DNA from 4 places in the Solibacillus sp. FSL W8-0474 genome. Region 1 is predicted to be linked to each of the others. Evidence: predicted binding sites of a transcription regulator. Region 1 holds the regulator's gene; each other region holds the start of a gene.
What was found. The regulator LexA, encoded in region 1, represses DNA repair genes until DNA is damaged. The targets are predictions, from matches to a motif close to CGAACATATGTTCG.
Positions count from the first base shown of each region.

Region 2: a site for LexA is predicted at 1,659-1,672, ahead of recA (recombinase RecA). Genes of this name have one in related genera too.
Region 3: a site for LexA is predicted at 2,160-2,173, ahead of addB (helicase-exonuclease AddAB subunit AddB). Genes of this name have one in related genera too.
Region 4: a site for LexA is predicted at 2,628-2,641, ahead of NYE67_RS02385 (Y-family DNA polymerase). Genes of this name have one in related genera too.

Region 1 covers NZ_JBBOQJ010000001.1:2,549,479-2,553,701, forward strand. The annotation lists gene NYE67_RS12860 (lactate dehydrogenase) at 1-187, opposite strand, end outside; gene NYE67_RS12865 (YneB family resolvase-like protein) at 360-1,016, opposite strand; gene yneA (cell division suppressor protein YneA) at 1,003-1,350, opposite strand; gene lexA (transcriptional repressor LexA) at 1,513-2,136, shown strand; gene NYE67_RS12880 (gamma-glutamyl-gamma-aminobutyrate hydrolase family protein) at 2,220-2,915, opposite strand; gene NYE67_RS12885 (5' nucleotidase, NT5C type) at 3,034-3,579, opposite strand; gene NYE67_RS12890 (DNA alkylation repair protein) at 3,656-4,223, opposite strand, start outside.
Region 2 covers NZ_JBBOQJ010000001.1:1,095,805-1,100,027, reverse strand. The annotation lists gene recA (recombinase RecA) at 512-1,576, opposite strand; gene NYE67_RS05355 (competence/damage-inducible protein A) at 1,744-3,003, opposite strand; gene pgsA (CDP-diacylglycerol--glycerol-3-phosphate 3-phosphatidyltransferase) at 3,154-3,732, opposite strand; gene NYE67_RS05345 (helix-turn-helix domain-containing protein) at 3,779-4,223, opposite strand, start outside.
Region 3 covers NZ_JBBOQJ010000001.1:771,614-775,836, forward strand. The annotation lists gene NYE67_RS03745 (PDZ domain-containing protein) at 145-1,314, shown strand; gene NYE67_RS03750 (TVP38/TMEM64 family protein) at 1,461-2,084, shown strand; gene addB (helicase-exonuclease AddAB subunit AddB) at 2,214-4,223, shown strand, end outside.
Region 4 covers NZ_JBBOQJ010000001.1:470,800-475,022, reverse strand. The annotation lists gene NYE67_RS02395 (L-threonine 3-dehydrogenase) at 1-750, opposite strand, end outside; gene NYE67_RS02390 (YolD-like family protein) at 1,021-1,341, opposite strand; gene NYE67_RS02385 (Y-family DNA polymerase) at 1,355-2,608, opposite strand; gene NYE67_RS02380 (hypothetical protein) at 3,169-3,330, opposite strand; gene NYE67_RS02375 (carbon-nitrogen family hydrolase) at 3,667-4,223, opposite strand, start outside.

The DNA.
Region 1 (4,223 bases):
CGGTATTGTCATCTGCTTCAATACTAATTCCAAATACAGTAACCGCATCATTCTTAACTTCAACATCAGTAAGCTTGTTAGTCATCCTTTCAAAAACCTTAGAATTCATTTTAATTTTTTTTACGTGCTTACCTTGTGAATTTAAATAGTCCAGATCTTTACGAATTTGTTCTAATAATACGTCCAAAATTTCTCCTCCTAATACTTTAATACCTTCTGATTCATATCATTCCACAAACTAAATAAATCATAATAAAAAGCCACGCTCAAATGAACGTGACTCTTCTGTAATACTTTAGTTAATTTTTATAATTGCTATAGAATTCCTGTAATTGTGTTGCGATATCTTAAGGACAATTTTAATCTTCAAAATGCTCCATATATTCAATATATCGTCTATGTACTGTTGCTTTACTAATGGGTATACCCAAGCCTGATATGGTAGTGGCTATTTCAGCAAACGTTAAGCCTTTTTGACGGAGCTGAACAATTTCTTCAACTGGTACATCCTTTCGTTCGCGACCTTCAATATTCCCACGGTTTTTTAAATTATTTTGGGGTTGATACCCGTTTTCTACTGCTCGACGCATTCCCCGACGAATTTTAGCATTGTGCATACGTCGCTGATACTCTTCAACTACAGCCAATATTTCAAGCAGCATCGTATCCATCTCATTTAACACTACAGGACCAGCATCATTCAATGTATAAACAGTCGCTTCGTATTTTTGTAATAGATGGAGAACTGCCATTCTTGCATTCCCTCGCCCTAAACGAGTTTCGTCCTGAACAAATAATGCTTTGATCTTATTTTCCCTCATATAATCGAGCATATCCAGTAATCCATCACGTTCCACGTCATAGCCGCTATGTTGATCCGTAAAAATCTCTACTTCTTTAAAACCGAATGCTCTTGCATATTTCGTAAGTTCCTCTTGCTGGCGCTGCAACGATGTTTCTTGCGCACTTTTTTCGGTACTGACTCGGCAATAAATTACTGCTTTAGTTTTTTTCATTATTATCTCTCGCTACCTTAATTGTCGACACATCGGATGATTCATTCAACTGAACAATATATTGGGCTTCCTTTTCAACTGGTACAACCAATATTTGTCCTGAAACAACTTTTCCATCTCGTAGGCCGTTTTCTTTTTTCACTTTGTTTATCCAATCATGCGTTGCCATTTTACCACGATAATGGTCTGCAAGCGACCATAAAGTATCTCCTTGTTCGATAGATACTTGTTCGTATAATTCTATATTATTGTCTTTATGGAATATTAATACCAATAATAGAATAGAAAACATGAGAAACATTGATGTGAAGCTGTTTAACTTAATTTTTTTCATAATAAAAACCCCTCTTTTCGAATATACGTTCGGAATGTTTGTTCCCATAATAATACGAACATATGTTTTTGTCAACCGTTTTTTCGAACTTATGTTTGCATTCGTGTTCGCATACTGCTATACTTACACTAAGAAAAATAGCATGATAAAGAGGTGAGTTAGTTGACACAAAAAATTTCCAAGCGACAAGAAGCTATTCTAACTTTTATAAAAGAGGAAGTTCGTTCAAAAGGCTATCCGCCTTCAGTTCGTGAAATTGGAGAGGCAGTAGGTTTAGCTTCTAGTTCAACTGTCCACGGGCATTTAGCTCGATTAGAAAGTAAAGGGCTTATACGTCGCGACCCTACTAAACCGCGTGCCATTGAAATTTTAGATCAAGAAGAGCTACCAATAGCTAAGCAAGGTGTAATTCACGTACCATTAATCGGTAAAGTTACAGCTGGTTTACCTATTTCAGCTATTGAAGATATCCAAGAATATTTCCCGCTGCCCGATGCATATGGATCATCAGAAGATGAGTTATTTATGCTTGAAATAATGGGTGAATCAATGATTGAAGCAGGCATATTAAATGGGGATTACGTTATCGTCAAGAAAACTTCTACTGCAAGCAATGGAGAAATTGTTGTTGCAATGACCGAAGAAGATGAGGCGACTGTGAAGCGTTTCTACAAAGAAAAAACTCATTTCCGTCTACAACCTGAAAACAGTTCAATGGAGCCGATTATTGTTAATCAAGTATCAATTTTAGGTAAAGTAGTAGGGCTATATCGAAATATTCATTAATTAAAAGCTTGCCATTCTAATAGAATCGGCAAGCTTTTTCTTTTTCAAACAAAAAACCCAGCCGAAATCGACTGGGTCCTCCTTTATTTTTTACATGCATTTATAAAACTACTAAATAAACGTTGTGCATAAATATCACCGTTTGGTGCCAACTCTTCAGGGTGCCACTGTACAGCCACACAATATGGATGGGATTCGTGCTCTATTCCCTCAATTATACCGTCTTTTGCAACAGCCGATGTGATCAGACCTTTCCCTAATTTCCCTACTGATTGGTGATGGAAAGTATTCACACGAAATGATTCTTCTCCAAAAATCGCTTTAAACTTTGGTGTTTTCACATCAACAGTGTGGGCTAATTCTCCGCGCTTGGATGGTTGCTTATGTTGGACTATATTTTCTACCTGTGATGGAATATCCTGAATAATCGTACCTCCAAAGGCTACATTCAAAATCTGCTGTCCTCGGCAAATACCTAGAATGGGCATTTGTCTTTTAAATGCTTCATTCATTAATAAAAGATCACTGTCATCACGCTTTCGTACTACACTCCCGATATTACGATGCGGCTCTTCATTAAATAATAACGGATCGATATCCGCACCACCAATTAATACAATACCATCAACAATATCCAATAAAGCCTCAACATTGCCTTTCGTCGCATTCGGAATACAAATCGGAATTCCCCCTGCTTGTTCAATTGATGTTAAATAGACATTATTAATATCCATTTTCTTGTCAAAGTCATACATCGTTAATCCAATAATCGGCTTCATTTTCTATCCCCTTAAAGTTAAAAAATAATTCAAATATTTTAAATTATACTATTATATCGCCTTAAATGACTACAAAAATTTACAAATAAAGGGGCTGCTAAATGCAGACCCTGTTTGACTATACAATTTCAAGTTGTTTTATAAAATATTCCTTAATTTCTTTCCAATTATGGACGCGTGTATATCCTTCTTCTGCCCGATTGTATGGCATTGAATACAATAGTCCTGTTCCTTTAAATGCCGCAAGTTGTCTTGGACTGTCGTCAATTAAATAATCGGTATGTATAACTGCTTTATTTCCGCAAAATACAATATTTTGTGTTTTGATGAATGGAAAATGCTTGATTAGCCAATCATATTTGGCTGTGAATGATCCCGGTACATCCATTGCAGCAGTAGCTATAAAGATTTCATAATGCTCCTGCAGCTCCTGAATGACTTCAATTGCATCGTCATCCAGTAAGTCCAAATCACGGAAATAATCTGGCTCATTTAATAGTGCAAATAGTTTCTTCGCATCTTCACGTGGTAAATCACGCTGCGTAGTTAATAAAAATTCCTCGTCCGTAAAGGAAGTGCCAAAATTCTCATTGTAAGTAATACGTAACTTAGAATAAAAGTCAGCTAAAACCTGGTCCATATCAATCGCAATACTTTTCTTCATATAATTTCCTCCTTGAAATTTCTAATTTAAGTTTATACAATTATATCGTGAAATAACAAGGTATTACTCTCTACAACTAACAACGAACATATTTGCGTTTAAATCCGATACGCCCTTTTTCAACTTGCTTTACAATTTCTGCATACGCGTTTACTTTTCCAGGCTTTTTCCCTTTATGCTTAATTTCTACCTCACCAATATCCTCTGCAATTTGCAACGCCTCATTATGTAATGGCTTAAAAGAAATACCGACAGTCATTACAAAGTTATTCATCGCAACTTGTGTACGTGGTGGTACTCGGTGGATATTTTGTTTTACCTGTTCAAGCATTTCCTTCATTTTCTGAACTGAGAACTCCTCATCTTTTCTATTACCGAGGAGCCAGCAATAACAATGCCAGCCAGCAGACATTTTCAGCTCTTCTCCACTTGCAATCCATTTATCGCTTACTTGTTGGGCAATTTCAGATTCCGCTAATGTAACTGCAACAATATAATCAGATATCATATAAAAATAGGCTTGCTCAATCCATCGATTATAATCTGCTTCCGACATTGCTTTTGAATCTGCGATGATTCCGGCAAAATACATCGCATCATAGTTGCCAGTTGCATATAATTGTTCCGCAAGTTCCTGGTCTATT
Region 2 (4,223 bases), 1.5 Mb from region 1:
AGCCATGGTTAAAGGGCTTTTTATATTCTTGGAATTGGTTGTTTCAGAGCATGCCGCGTCGAGGTGGAAAGTACTTGTTTATTGCGGTGGCACACGGCGACTGGCTGTTGGCAGGTTTTTCTAATAACTCTTTAAAAGTTCTAATATATTTTTATTTGTGCTAATAAACTTCCGATTTTCTAATATATCCCAAACCTTTGCTAATAAGTGTTCCCCATTTTCTAATATTCCCATCTGATTTTCTAATATCAGTTGGAGATTTTCGAATAAAGCGAACGACCGTTCTAATAAAAATTTCCAGCTACATTCCCCACCGGTTTCTCCTAACACTATTAATCAAAATGAGCGAAGTCAGGCCCGTTTTCAAATATCACGCAAAGCAAAGTTAATCTAAATAAATTCACAGGCACTTCTCACTTAACTAAACAAAGTCATAAAACCGCCCCTCCCATGCACACCCCCAACAAAAAACAAAAACCCAAGCGAAGGCACTCGCTTGGGTTCACAAATATTATTTTTCTTCTTCGAATAATTCCAGCTCATCGATTTCTTCTTCTGCTGTGTCATTGGCACCGATTGTATAGCCAAGCTCGCCGATTCCGAAATGTTGACGGATTTTTTCTGTTACATCCTCTTTAATTGCAGGGTTTTCTTTTAAGAATTGTTTTACGTTTTCACGGCCTTGGCCAATTCGTTCATTATTATATGAATACCATGAACCGCTCTTTTGGATAATATCCAGTTCTGCACCGATGTCGACGATTTCGCCTTCTTTTGAAATCCCTTCACCGTACATAATATCAACTTCCGCTGTACGGAATGGTGGTGCTACTTTATTTTTTACAACTTTGATTTTCGTTTTGTTACCGATAATTTCTGTACCTTGCTTAATCGCTTCACCGCGACGTACTTCTAAACGGATAGAAGAGTAGAATTTAAGGGCACGTCCACCTGTTGTTGTTTCCGGGTTACCGAACATAACTCCGATTTTTTCACGAACTTGGTTGATGAAAATCGCAAGCGTATTTGATTTGTTAATAACACCTGATAATTTACGTAATGCCTGAGACATTAAACGCGCTTGAAGACCCATATGCGAGTCACCCATTTCGCCTTCAATCTCTGCTTTTGGTACTAATGCTGCTACAGAGTCGATTACGATAATATCAATCGCACCAGAACGTACTAATGCTTCCGCGATTTCAAGTGCTTGTTCACCTGTATCCGGCTGTGATAATAGTAACTCATCTATATTAACACCTAATTTTTGTGCATATACCGGGTCAAGTGCGTGCTCAGCATCGATAAATGCTGCTGTACCGCCGTTAGCCTGTATTTCTGCGATGGCATGTAATGTAACTGTTGTTTTACCAGATGATTCTGGTCCGTATACTTCTACAATACGTCCACGTGGGTAGCCGCCTATACCTAATGCTGCATCAATTGCGATAGAGCCTGATGAAGTTGTCTCCATATGTCGGTTGGAATTTTCACCTAACTTCATAACAGAACCTTTACCGAATTGTTTTTCTATTTGTTTTAACGCCATGTCTAACGCTGCTTTACGATCGCTCAAACTATTTCCTCCTTAAGAAAAAAGCTTTATTTAACTTATGTCTCTATTATACTTGCTAATGAGATAACATTCAAGAAAAAAGCGAACATATTTTCGCTTTTTCTTAGAAACCTTCTGAATGCCTTATTTTCCGCTTCCAAATCTACATTTTTCCACTAAAACTTAAACTAGATTAGCTTTTTGTAACCCAGATTAGCCAGTTCCCTCATTAAATAGCTGAATGTAAATTTAACAGCTCGAATCCGGTTCGTGTTTCGGGACCCTGTTAGCTGCAAACGATATGTGAAAGGCTCATGATCGCCGATACTAATTCCTACCCAAATGGCTCCTGCAGGTAGACCGTCATGACTGCCTGGTCCTGCTGCGCCCGTTAACCCAATACCGATATCTGTATGAAATTTTTCTCGAACTTTCATAGCCATTGCAGCGGCACAGTCACTGCTCACAATGCCATATTCTTCGATAAGATCAGCGGAAATACCGAGCTGTTCTATTTTTGTTTCCTTTGTATACGTTACAACGCCGCCAATTAATGCAGAAGCGACACCAGGAACTTCCGCCAGCTCTGATTGGAACAGACCGGCAGTTAAACTTTCTGCGGCAGAAATCGTTAATTCATTTTCCAATAGCATTTGGACAAGATTAAAGCCTAGTGATTCATCATTAACCCCGTAAAAATACTCTCCGACGATATCCAAAATTTCACGTTTCTTTAATTCAATTAAGCGGAATGCCTGCTGTTCATTTTGCGCTTTCGCTGTAATTCGCAGTGTTACTTCCCCATCTGAAGCAAGCGGTGCAACAGTTGGATTTGTTTGTTCATCCAATATATTCTCGATACGATCTTCCAGTTCTGCTTCCCCAATGCCATAAAAACGCAGTACATGCGATAAAATAACGCCACCATCATGTAAAAGTGCCGCTAACTTCGGCTTCGTTTCGTATTGGAACATTGGCTCAAGCTCTTTAGGCGGTCCTGGTAGCAAAATATAAATGCGGTCACTTTCGGATAAAAACATACCCGGTGCCATGCCATGCTGATTTAGCAGCACATCACAACCTTCCAATACAAGCGCCTGTTTCCGGTTGTTTTCTGTCATAGGACGTTTTTGTTTCGAAAAGAACTCTTCAATCGCATAGAGTGCCGTCTCGTCAAATACTAAATTTCGATCTAAATGCTTTGCAATTGTTTCTTTCGTTAAATCATCCTTTGTCGGTCCTAACCCGCCGGAGAAAATAATTAGGTCTGCACGCTGTTCTGCAATACGGATCGCCTCGAGAAGCCGCGCCTCATTGTCCCCTACAACGGTATGATAATAAACATTAATCCCAAGTTCAGATAGCTGACTTGAAATAAACTTTGCATTCGTATTGGCAATTTGCCCCAATAACAATTCCGACCCTACCGCAATAATTTCTGCATTCATTCAAAGACCCCCTTATATAAAGAAAAACTAGATTAGAAAAACATCCTCTCGTACAAACGTACGGGAATTTGTTTTATCTTAATGGATTCATAATACTACTATTCCTATCCATAAAGAAAATCTAACCTAGTTTTTTGAAATTTATTTATTTTATTTCGAATCCAACAGTACACGACGGTTAATGTAGAAATAATCCCATCCGGACCATACTGTAAAGATAAGGGCAACATAGAGCATAATCATATCAAATGGTATGCCAACTAAAGTAAAAATTGTGTTGTGTAAAATCAATGCGGAGATTGCGACAATTTGGGCCCAAGTTTTAATTTTACCGAGCTGATTTGCGGCCACCACTTCACCTTGACCGGCCAAAATCAGTCGTAAGCCTGTTACTGCAAACTCACGCGAAATGATGATAATGACAATCCAGGCAGGCGCTAATTCGATTTCCACCAATAATATAAAAGCAGCTGAAACGAGCAGTTTATCTGCAAGCGGGTCCAAAAACTTCCCAAAATTCGTCACTAAATTATATTTACGGGCATAATAGCCATCTACCCAATCCGTTGCTGAAGCGAAAATAAAAATCAGTGCGCCTACAAAATAGTTCACTTGCATTTCCGCGCCAAACAGCGTCATATTCCCCCAACCGAAATCAAACATCATTACAATCACAAATACTGGGATTAATAAAATGCGGGAGACTGTTATCTTATTTGGAATGTTCATTTGTTAACACCTTTCATCGAAAGAAAAGAGCCATCTTAATAGATGACTACTCTCCTTGTTGTTCATTCACTAATTTTAATATGACATTTTGCGTCATACGATCTTGTGCATATGTTAATTCTACATCATTTACATATACTTTAGCCACTTTTGAATTTCCTAAACGAATTCTTGCATATCCATCTGCCGTCGAATCGTTTTCAGCAATTTCCCCTGCTTTGTATACACGTGCAGGAATCTGCTCTTGGCGTTGTTCGTTACGAATGCCAACCCAAGTTTCGCCTGACACTTCAACACGAACATTCAATGTATCTGTTCCAGACACTTCAAATGTTGTATCTTCTCCAGAAACAACACCTGAGCTAATTGTTTGGGCAGGTTCAGGTTCTTCTTCAACCGGTTCTTCTACTGGTTCTTCATCTTCTTCGTTGTTTTCCTCTGTATCTTCTACAGGTTTACTCGGTGTTGAGCTTGGATTTTGTTCATATTCA
Region 3 (4,223 bases), 1.8 Mb from region 1:
AATAGAATGAAAAAAGAATATCAGTATATGCAGGACGACCTTGAAATTGTTTATTTCAGGTCGTCTTTATTTTATTATCGGTACAAATGGGACTACGCATAATCAATAGGATTTGATACAATTAATTGTACGGTAGGTGAGAAAATGGATGAAACAATTTTAATTGAAATTTTGAAAGGGATTGGCCGACTTTTTATAAATCCTTTGTTGTATATCGCTATAATTTCTGCAATTTATTTAGGATACCGCAGAGTGAAACGTGAACGGCGATTCTTCAATAGGCGTATACTAGGTGGCTGGTCCGAGTTGAAAAATATGCTAGTAATGGGGTTTGTACTTTCCGTTATTATTTCCGTTTTTAGTCTTGTCATTGGCTTAACGGTCTCACTCGAATTATTAACTTTTGTTTTTGTTGTAAGTCTCGTAGCATTACTTATTTATACGTATCATTTATTGTCACCGGCTATTGTAATGGCCATCGCTTTTTGTATGCTTGCTATTATGCAATGGCAAAATTGGACATATTCTATCGGTCCGCTTGAACTGAATGGTACTGATGCAGTAACAAATCTTGTCATGACAGTACCAATTTTGACAGGTCTTTTGTTAATGGCGGAAGGAATTTTGATTCGCCGTTATGGTAGACGTTTTGCCTCTCCTATTATGGAGACGACTAAGCGCGGATTAAACGGTATCGGTTATTACAGTAAACAGCTTTGGGTATTGCCTGTATTTACAATAATACCTGGTGATGGGATTCAGAGTTTTGCTCCATTTTGGCCGCAGTTTACAGTTGGTGCTGAGCAGTTTTCACTCATTGTCTTCCCGTTTATAATTGGTTTCCAGCAAATGGTTCGTCAAAAGCTGCCGATGAACGTTTATCCTCAAATGGGGCGTTCGATAGTCATGATTGGTCAATTTGTATTGATAGTCGGATTAGCTGCCTATTTTTCACCTGTATTAGGTGCAGCAGCCTTGGCATTGGGAGCAATTTCGCGGACGGTTATAGGGGTTTATTACAGCCGTGCCGAAGATCGTAATAGCTATGCTGTAATGCGTAGTGATAGAGGTGTTATGATTGCAGGGATTTTACCAAATTCGCCGGCAGAAAAAATGGGCCTCTTGGCAGGAGAAGTTATAAAGCGTGTGAATGGACAAGATGTTTATACAGAAGAAGATTTATATAAAGCACTGCAAATTAATGCAGCCCATTGTCGTCTGGAAGTGCTGGATCATGCAGGTGAGTTGCGTTTAGCCCAACATGTTGTACATCGGGATGATAATTATAAAATTGGACTTTTAGTAGTGAACTAGATTATAGAAGGTAAAGAATCCCGTGAAAACGGGGTTCTTTTTTTAAGGTTACATAGAATAATTTATGTTACTATAAAAGTGAAAAAGATCAAAACTAAAATTGTTAAATGCTTCTAGTATTTCATGTTGTGGCAGGAGTGAAGGTTATGTTGGATTGGATGACTATCGACAATGTGGAAATTGTTGTAGAAAAATATAAATTATTAGGTCCCTTTTTCAGTATATTTTTAACTTTTATAGAATCATTTTTACCGATATTGCCTTTATTTATCATCGTTATTGCCAATGCAGCTGCCTACGGACTGTTTTGGGGCTTCTTACTGTCATGGCTCGGAACGGTTGCAGGTTCTTATCTGTTTTTCTTAATGATTCGAAAGTTTGGGAAGTATCGAATCTTCCGTCGCATAAAAGAACAAACCCAAGTTAAAAAACTGATTCATTGGGTAGATATAAGAGGATTTACGCCATTATTTGTATTGCTATGTTTGCCATTCACACCGGTTGTTGTGGTAAACAGCGTGGCCGGTCTCTCAAATATTAAGAAAAAGTATTACTTTTTAACACTATTTATTTCTAAGCCAATTATGATTTTTTTAATTAGTTATTTAGGTAGTGATTTACGAGACATTTTAAAGTCACCGGTAAAAATTATTATATCGATTGTCATTGTATTGATCATTTGGGCTATCGGTAAATTTATCGAACGGATCTTAAATAAGCGTGTAGAGCGCGACTTGCGTGAAATTGAAAAACTTAGAAGAAATAAATAATATGTAATGATCAAACCTTGTTTTTTGCAGTTGTGTAAAAGAACAAGGTTTTGTTTTATGAATGCCATTAATGTACGAACATGTATTCTTATATTATAATAGATTAACAAAGATAAATGAGGTGAAATTATGACATTACGAGTCATTTCGGGTCGGGCAGGTACGGGGAAAACAGCTTTTATTCACCGCGAGATTGTGGAGGATTTAAAAACAAATTTGTTTGCCAATCCAATTTTTATTTTAGTACCTGACCAAATGTCATTTACAACAGAGTATGAACTGACGACGAATTATGACATAGAAGGCATGATGCGGGCGCAAGTTATGACATTTAAGCGGTTGGCATGGTATGTACTGCAAAATGAAGGCGGCATTGCACGTGAGCGTATTGATGGCACAGGGTACCGCATGTTATTACGCCGTATTTTGGAAGAACACCAAGAAGAATTTTTACTTTTTAAACGAGCGGCCGGTAAGCGTGGTTTTACGAAGGAAGTCGAACAAATTCTAAAAGAATTCAGTCAGTACCATATTGATGTGGAGACAATTGAGCCACTAATTGATTCACTTAGGGAAAATGGAGCGAGCGAAGTACTGCTCCATAAATTGCATGATTTACAAATTATATTAAAGCAGCTACATGAGCGTATTGGAACGGAATATATTGACGGAGACGGCTACTTTCCAATGCTAATCGAACGCATTCCGAAGATGGAAAGCTTGCGGGATACCCATGTGTATTTAGATGGGTTTGTTTCATTCAATGGACAGGAAATGTCGATCTTAAAAGAGCTTTTAATTTATGCCAAGCGTGTCACAATTGTGCTGCCATTGGAGGACCCCCAGGCTGATATGCTCGAAGGATCTGTATTTTACAGGGCCGCCATGACATATGACAAAATAAAGCATGAACTGCAAAAGCTGCGTTTTGAAAAGGGAATCGACATTGAAGAGGAGCCAAGAGTTCATCTCGAAGTAAATTACCGTGCAAAAAATCAAGACTTGCTGCAAATTGAACGAAGCTTTGACAAAGTTATTGACGCTCCGATTGAATCGACAGGACATGCGCAAATACTGGAAGGTGTAAATCCACGAGCTGAAGTGCAAGGAATTGCCCAGGAAATAAAGCAACTTGTCTTAAAAAAGGGGTTGCGCTATAAAGATATCGGGATTATGTACCGCCAGGCGGATGTATATGAGGCAATTATCGGTACGACCTTTATGCAATACGAGATTCCTTTTTTCTCAAATGAGAAACGGGCGATGCTGTATCATCCGCTTATTGAATTTAGTCGATCTGTGTTGGAAATTATCACAACAAATTGGAAGTATGAGCCGATATTCCGGAGTATTAAAACGGATCTTTTCTTTCCGTATGGAGCGAATTTAATGGCAATGCGGGACAGAGCCGACATTCTTGAAAATTTTGTCATTGCAAAAGGGATTGTCCATGATCGATGGCTAAACGAAGAAGTTTGGCATTATCGTCGTTTTAAATCTTTGGAAAAAGTAAATTCGATACAGACAGAAGATGAATTGGAACATGAACAGCTTTTAAAGTCAATTCGGGATTTAATCCGCGAACCGGTTTTAGCATTGCAAAACCGCTTGAAAGGTAAACGGACAGGCCGTGAAATTGTAGTGGCATTGTACGAGTTTATGGAAAAACTGGATATTTATAAAAAACTTTTAAAAATGCAGGAACAGGAAGAACTGAAAAATGCACTTCATCATTCACTGGAACATGAGCAGGCTTGGAATGGCTGGGTGCATATTTTAGAGCAGTTTGATCTCATGTTCGGCGACAAAATTATGCCGTTGGAAGAAGTGGCACAAATATTAGATGAAGGCTTTGAAACACTGCAATTTTCAAGTGTGCCTCCAACATTGGATGAGGTGACAGTTTCAACCGTTGAGTTTGCACGCTTTGATAATAAAAAGGCGATTTTTGTAATTGGTGTCAACGATGGTGTCTATCCGATGCGTATGGATGCAGGGGGATTATTATCCGATGATGAGCGGGAAGCCTTTGAAAAAATTGATGTTGAATTGGCGCCGGGTATAAAAAGTAGGCTGCTTCAGGAGAGCTTTTTATTTTACCGTGCTATTTCCTCGTCGACACAGTATTTATATATTACG
Region 4 (4,223 bases), 2.1 Mb from region 1:
TTCCGCTGCAATCTGCGACGGCTCGAAGCTCATGGCTGATATATTAAACGCATTACGATGTATAAGCTTTGCCGGGTCTGCTTCCATTAAATCAACAATTGCCTGCAGTGCATCCGGCATATACATCATATCCATATAAGTACCTTCTGCAATATAAGATGTGTAGCGACCTTCTGCAATCGCCTTATAATAAATATCTACTGCATAATCCGTCGTTCCCCCACCTGGTGGCGTTACATAAGAAATTAATCCTGGGAATCGGACTCCGCGCGTATCCAGTCTATAGCGTGTATAGTAATAATCACATAATAATTCGCCCGCTACCTTGTTTACTCCGTACATTGTAGTTGGACGCTGTAATGTATCTTGTGGTGTATTGTCCTTTGGCGTAGAAGGACCGAATGCGCCGATTGAGCTTGGCGTGAAAAACTGCATATCGAGCTCACGTGCTACTTCAAGTGCATTCATTAAACCGCCCATATTTAAATTCCATGCAAAAACTGGATTTTTTTCTGCTGTTGCTGATAGTAGTGCAGCCATATGAATCATCGTATCTGCGCCAAAATCATGTGCGAGCGCATGCATGCGTTTCCCATCTGTTACATCCAATACTTCAAATGGACCTTCATGCTGATCAATTTTTCGAATATCTGTTGCCAATACATTGTCAACGCCATACGTATGACGCAATTTCTCTACTAATTCCGAACCAATTTGACCTAAAGCACCGGTCACCATAATTTTTTTCACGATGAAGCCTCCCTATCCTTTAAAAGATGAATCCACCCCTAAATATTGCTGAACTCTATCTATTATTTTTTATTCACTAAAAACAATTGTCCTTCAGGAAAGCACAATCATCTACAATGAAAACTTGATGTTCAAAGATTTCCATGAAATTGATTATAGGGTGTTCTTTTGTAAAAAACAATATTTTTTGAATATTCTTTTTCAGCGATACATTTGTACGTGTACAAAATCCGAATGGGTAATGCCCGCTAGATAAGTATAGTTGGAATTTTATTCATCCAATATGGCTTCATAAATATTGTGAAATAGAATTTTTCGGTTGTCTGTTAGCTTCACATATTGTTCGTGTACATTTACTTTTTGAATAATACCTGTAATTGTGTAAATGCCTGTTTGCTCCCACACCTTCAATTGGATGGGGCTAGCTTCTGAATAGGCTCTCTGTAAATTTATATTAATTTGTTCCAATTGGGCTTCATCCAATTCAGGCTGTATCACCAATGCATCCTCTTCCTGCCATTCACGCAATAACTTTACATGCTCGGGTAACATCATCGCGGTCCATTTAATCACACCTCTATCTTTGTTCATCGCGTTCACTCCCTTATTGTTTATGTCCGCCTACTAATGTCGACCGTGCAAGTGCTGTACCCGCTTCTGTATAGGAAACTGCACGTAATAAGGCAGTCGTTCCGTATTTTGTACGTAAACGGTCCATTGTTTCCCCGAGCTTACGGTTGCGCCACCTCTTCTCATCAAATAAGCTTAGCTGCATTGAATATTCACTTTCGATATTACTTAATGTAATTGTAATTTTGCGTGCTGGGCGTTCTGCGTAAAATTCGTCGAGTAATTGTTTACATACTTCAAAAATCTTCAATGTATCATTTGTCGGCTCATCAATTGTACGCGAACGATGAAATCCACCTCCGAAAGCATCTTTACTATAGCTAAGTCCCAATGATATCGTTCGTCCGGTTTTCTTTGCTTCCCTTGCACGCCTTGCTACGTCTTCACACATTTCAAGCAGTACGACTAAAATTTCCTTTCGGCTGCGGTAATCACGCATGAGCATTTGCCCTTTTCCGAAGCTGATTTGCCCCTGCATGATTGGGGCACCAACAGTCGAGTGATCGATTCCCCATGCATGATAATAGAGCTGATTACCCAACACTCCAAAGCGTTTTTCCAGTAGGGATAAATCGGTATGCGCTAAATCATAAACAGAGTAAATACCCATATGATTCAGCGTTTTTTCTGTACGACGACCAATTCCCCACATTGTAGATAGCGGCATTATCGGCCATAATTTTTCCGCTACATCATTATATGTCCATTTCGCAAATCCCGTTTTCTTTGCTTCAATATCCAGCGCCAGCTTTGCCATGAGCATATTTGGTCCAAAACCGACTGCACATGGAATGTCAAATTGGTTGTAAATAAGTTGTTGAATATACTGCGCCGTTTCTTCAGGATTTCCCCATAATTTTTCTGTCCCTGTTAAATCGATAAAGCTTTCATCTACGCTATATACATGAATGGCCTCTTTTGGAACGAAATTATTGAACAAACGTGTAATTTCCATCGACATACGAATAAAGAGTGACATTCGCGGCTCAAATAGGCGAATGTCCGGATGTGGCGGGATTTCAAACAAACGTGATCCGGTACGAATATTAAAGCGCTTTTTCATTGGAGGCGATGCAGCAAGTACGACGCTTCCCTTTTGCTGAAAATTCCCGACAATGGCAATTGGCACTTCCATTACATTTAAGTTTTCTAACGATGCGATACAGCTCGCATAAAAGCTGCGCATATCAATACATATAATCGAGCGTTCTGGTGCATTTTCATACATGAAGCTCATCTCCTTAAAGAGAACATTTGTTCTTATATTAAAATGAGACATGTGAGATGGCAAGTGGTAAGTAATGGGGAACTTTGCTCAAAGGATAATTTTTTTCATCAGATATTTTGCGTTATTTATCTAATTTAGGCTCTTTTTAGACAATCTATTGAATATTATTTTAAGGTCAGGGAATTTTATTCGTCTCTTCTTTGTTCATATTCGTCAACTGTAGTTACTTAATCGTCAATTTCATAAACTTAATCGTCAATCGGTATTACATATTCGTCACTTAAGCACCGATAATCGTCGCTTGAAATTTTAATAGACAATTAAACTTTTTATTCGCCACTTGATGCAACTTAATCTCCACTCTCTATTTTCTAGTTGAATCCATATCTATCTAACAGGTTCGGTTAATGGAGAGAAAAATCAATTAGCAACACAAATAACAGGTTAATCAGCACACGTTTCAGCAGTGAAATGGGTTATATAAATAACAAGAAAAACGCTCACTCTGAGCGTTTTTTTGTCGAAATATTTTACTATCTTTATTGAACTAAAATCTCCTTCTATTTATCATTTTTACGCTGAATCTCTGCTAAAATAAATCCTCCCATAATTGCAAGCGGAATGCTGTTTGCAAAGATTGGTGGTTCTAAAAAGCTTTCTAAAAAACTTCCGAAAATTCCACCCAAAATTGTTAATATAATTGCAATTATAATTCTCCCCATATAATTAAATCCTCCTCTTCAACTTTGCATAATTACATAATATTCAGTATATTTTAACTATTCATTAACTTCCTTCTAAAAAATGACATTCAAATAAATATAATTAGCAATGGTTTTGACAATGGAATTAACAAAGGAACATAAATTTATGCGCTGATGCTAATTCTTAAGCCAAATGGTGTGTCAATTTGACCATATAAAGCATCTAAATGTTGTTATAATAACAAAAACAGGGACACCAATTAATATGCGAATTGTGTCCCCAAATGTTATGTTTTTACTGTTCTCTCCCTATCAACCGAACCCGTTAATAGCTACCTGGTACGCTTCAAAAATTTATTCTTTTATTACTTTCTCATAAAGACCCGGGCGGCGATCCTCGTAAACCGGGATTCGTCCGCGCACCTCATCGACATTCGAAAAATCAACATCAATAATTGCCAGCTCCTCATCTTCTGCACCTGTCCAAAGAACCTCGCCCCATGGACCGATAATCATCGATTGCCCGTTGAAATTTTCCACTTTACGTGCGATGCGATTTACCGCCACGACGAAGCACTGATTTTCAATAGCACGGGCCTGTAATAAAACTTTCCAATGATCGATACGCGGCGTTGGCCATTGTGCCGGTACAAACAATACCTTTGCACCATCCAATGCATGAGAGCGTAACCATTCCGGGAAACGAATGTCATAACAAATGACACCACCAGCTTCCAGCTCATCTAATGCAAAGCGGTTCATCTCATTCCCTGACTCCAAATACAAATGCTCATCCATTAAACGGAATAAATGTGCTTTACTATACTCGCCGACCAATTCTCCATCACGATTATATGTGTACATTGTATTATAAAACTTGTCGTCACGTTTTACCGATACGGAACCACCGA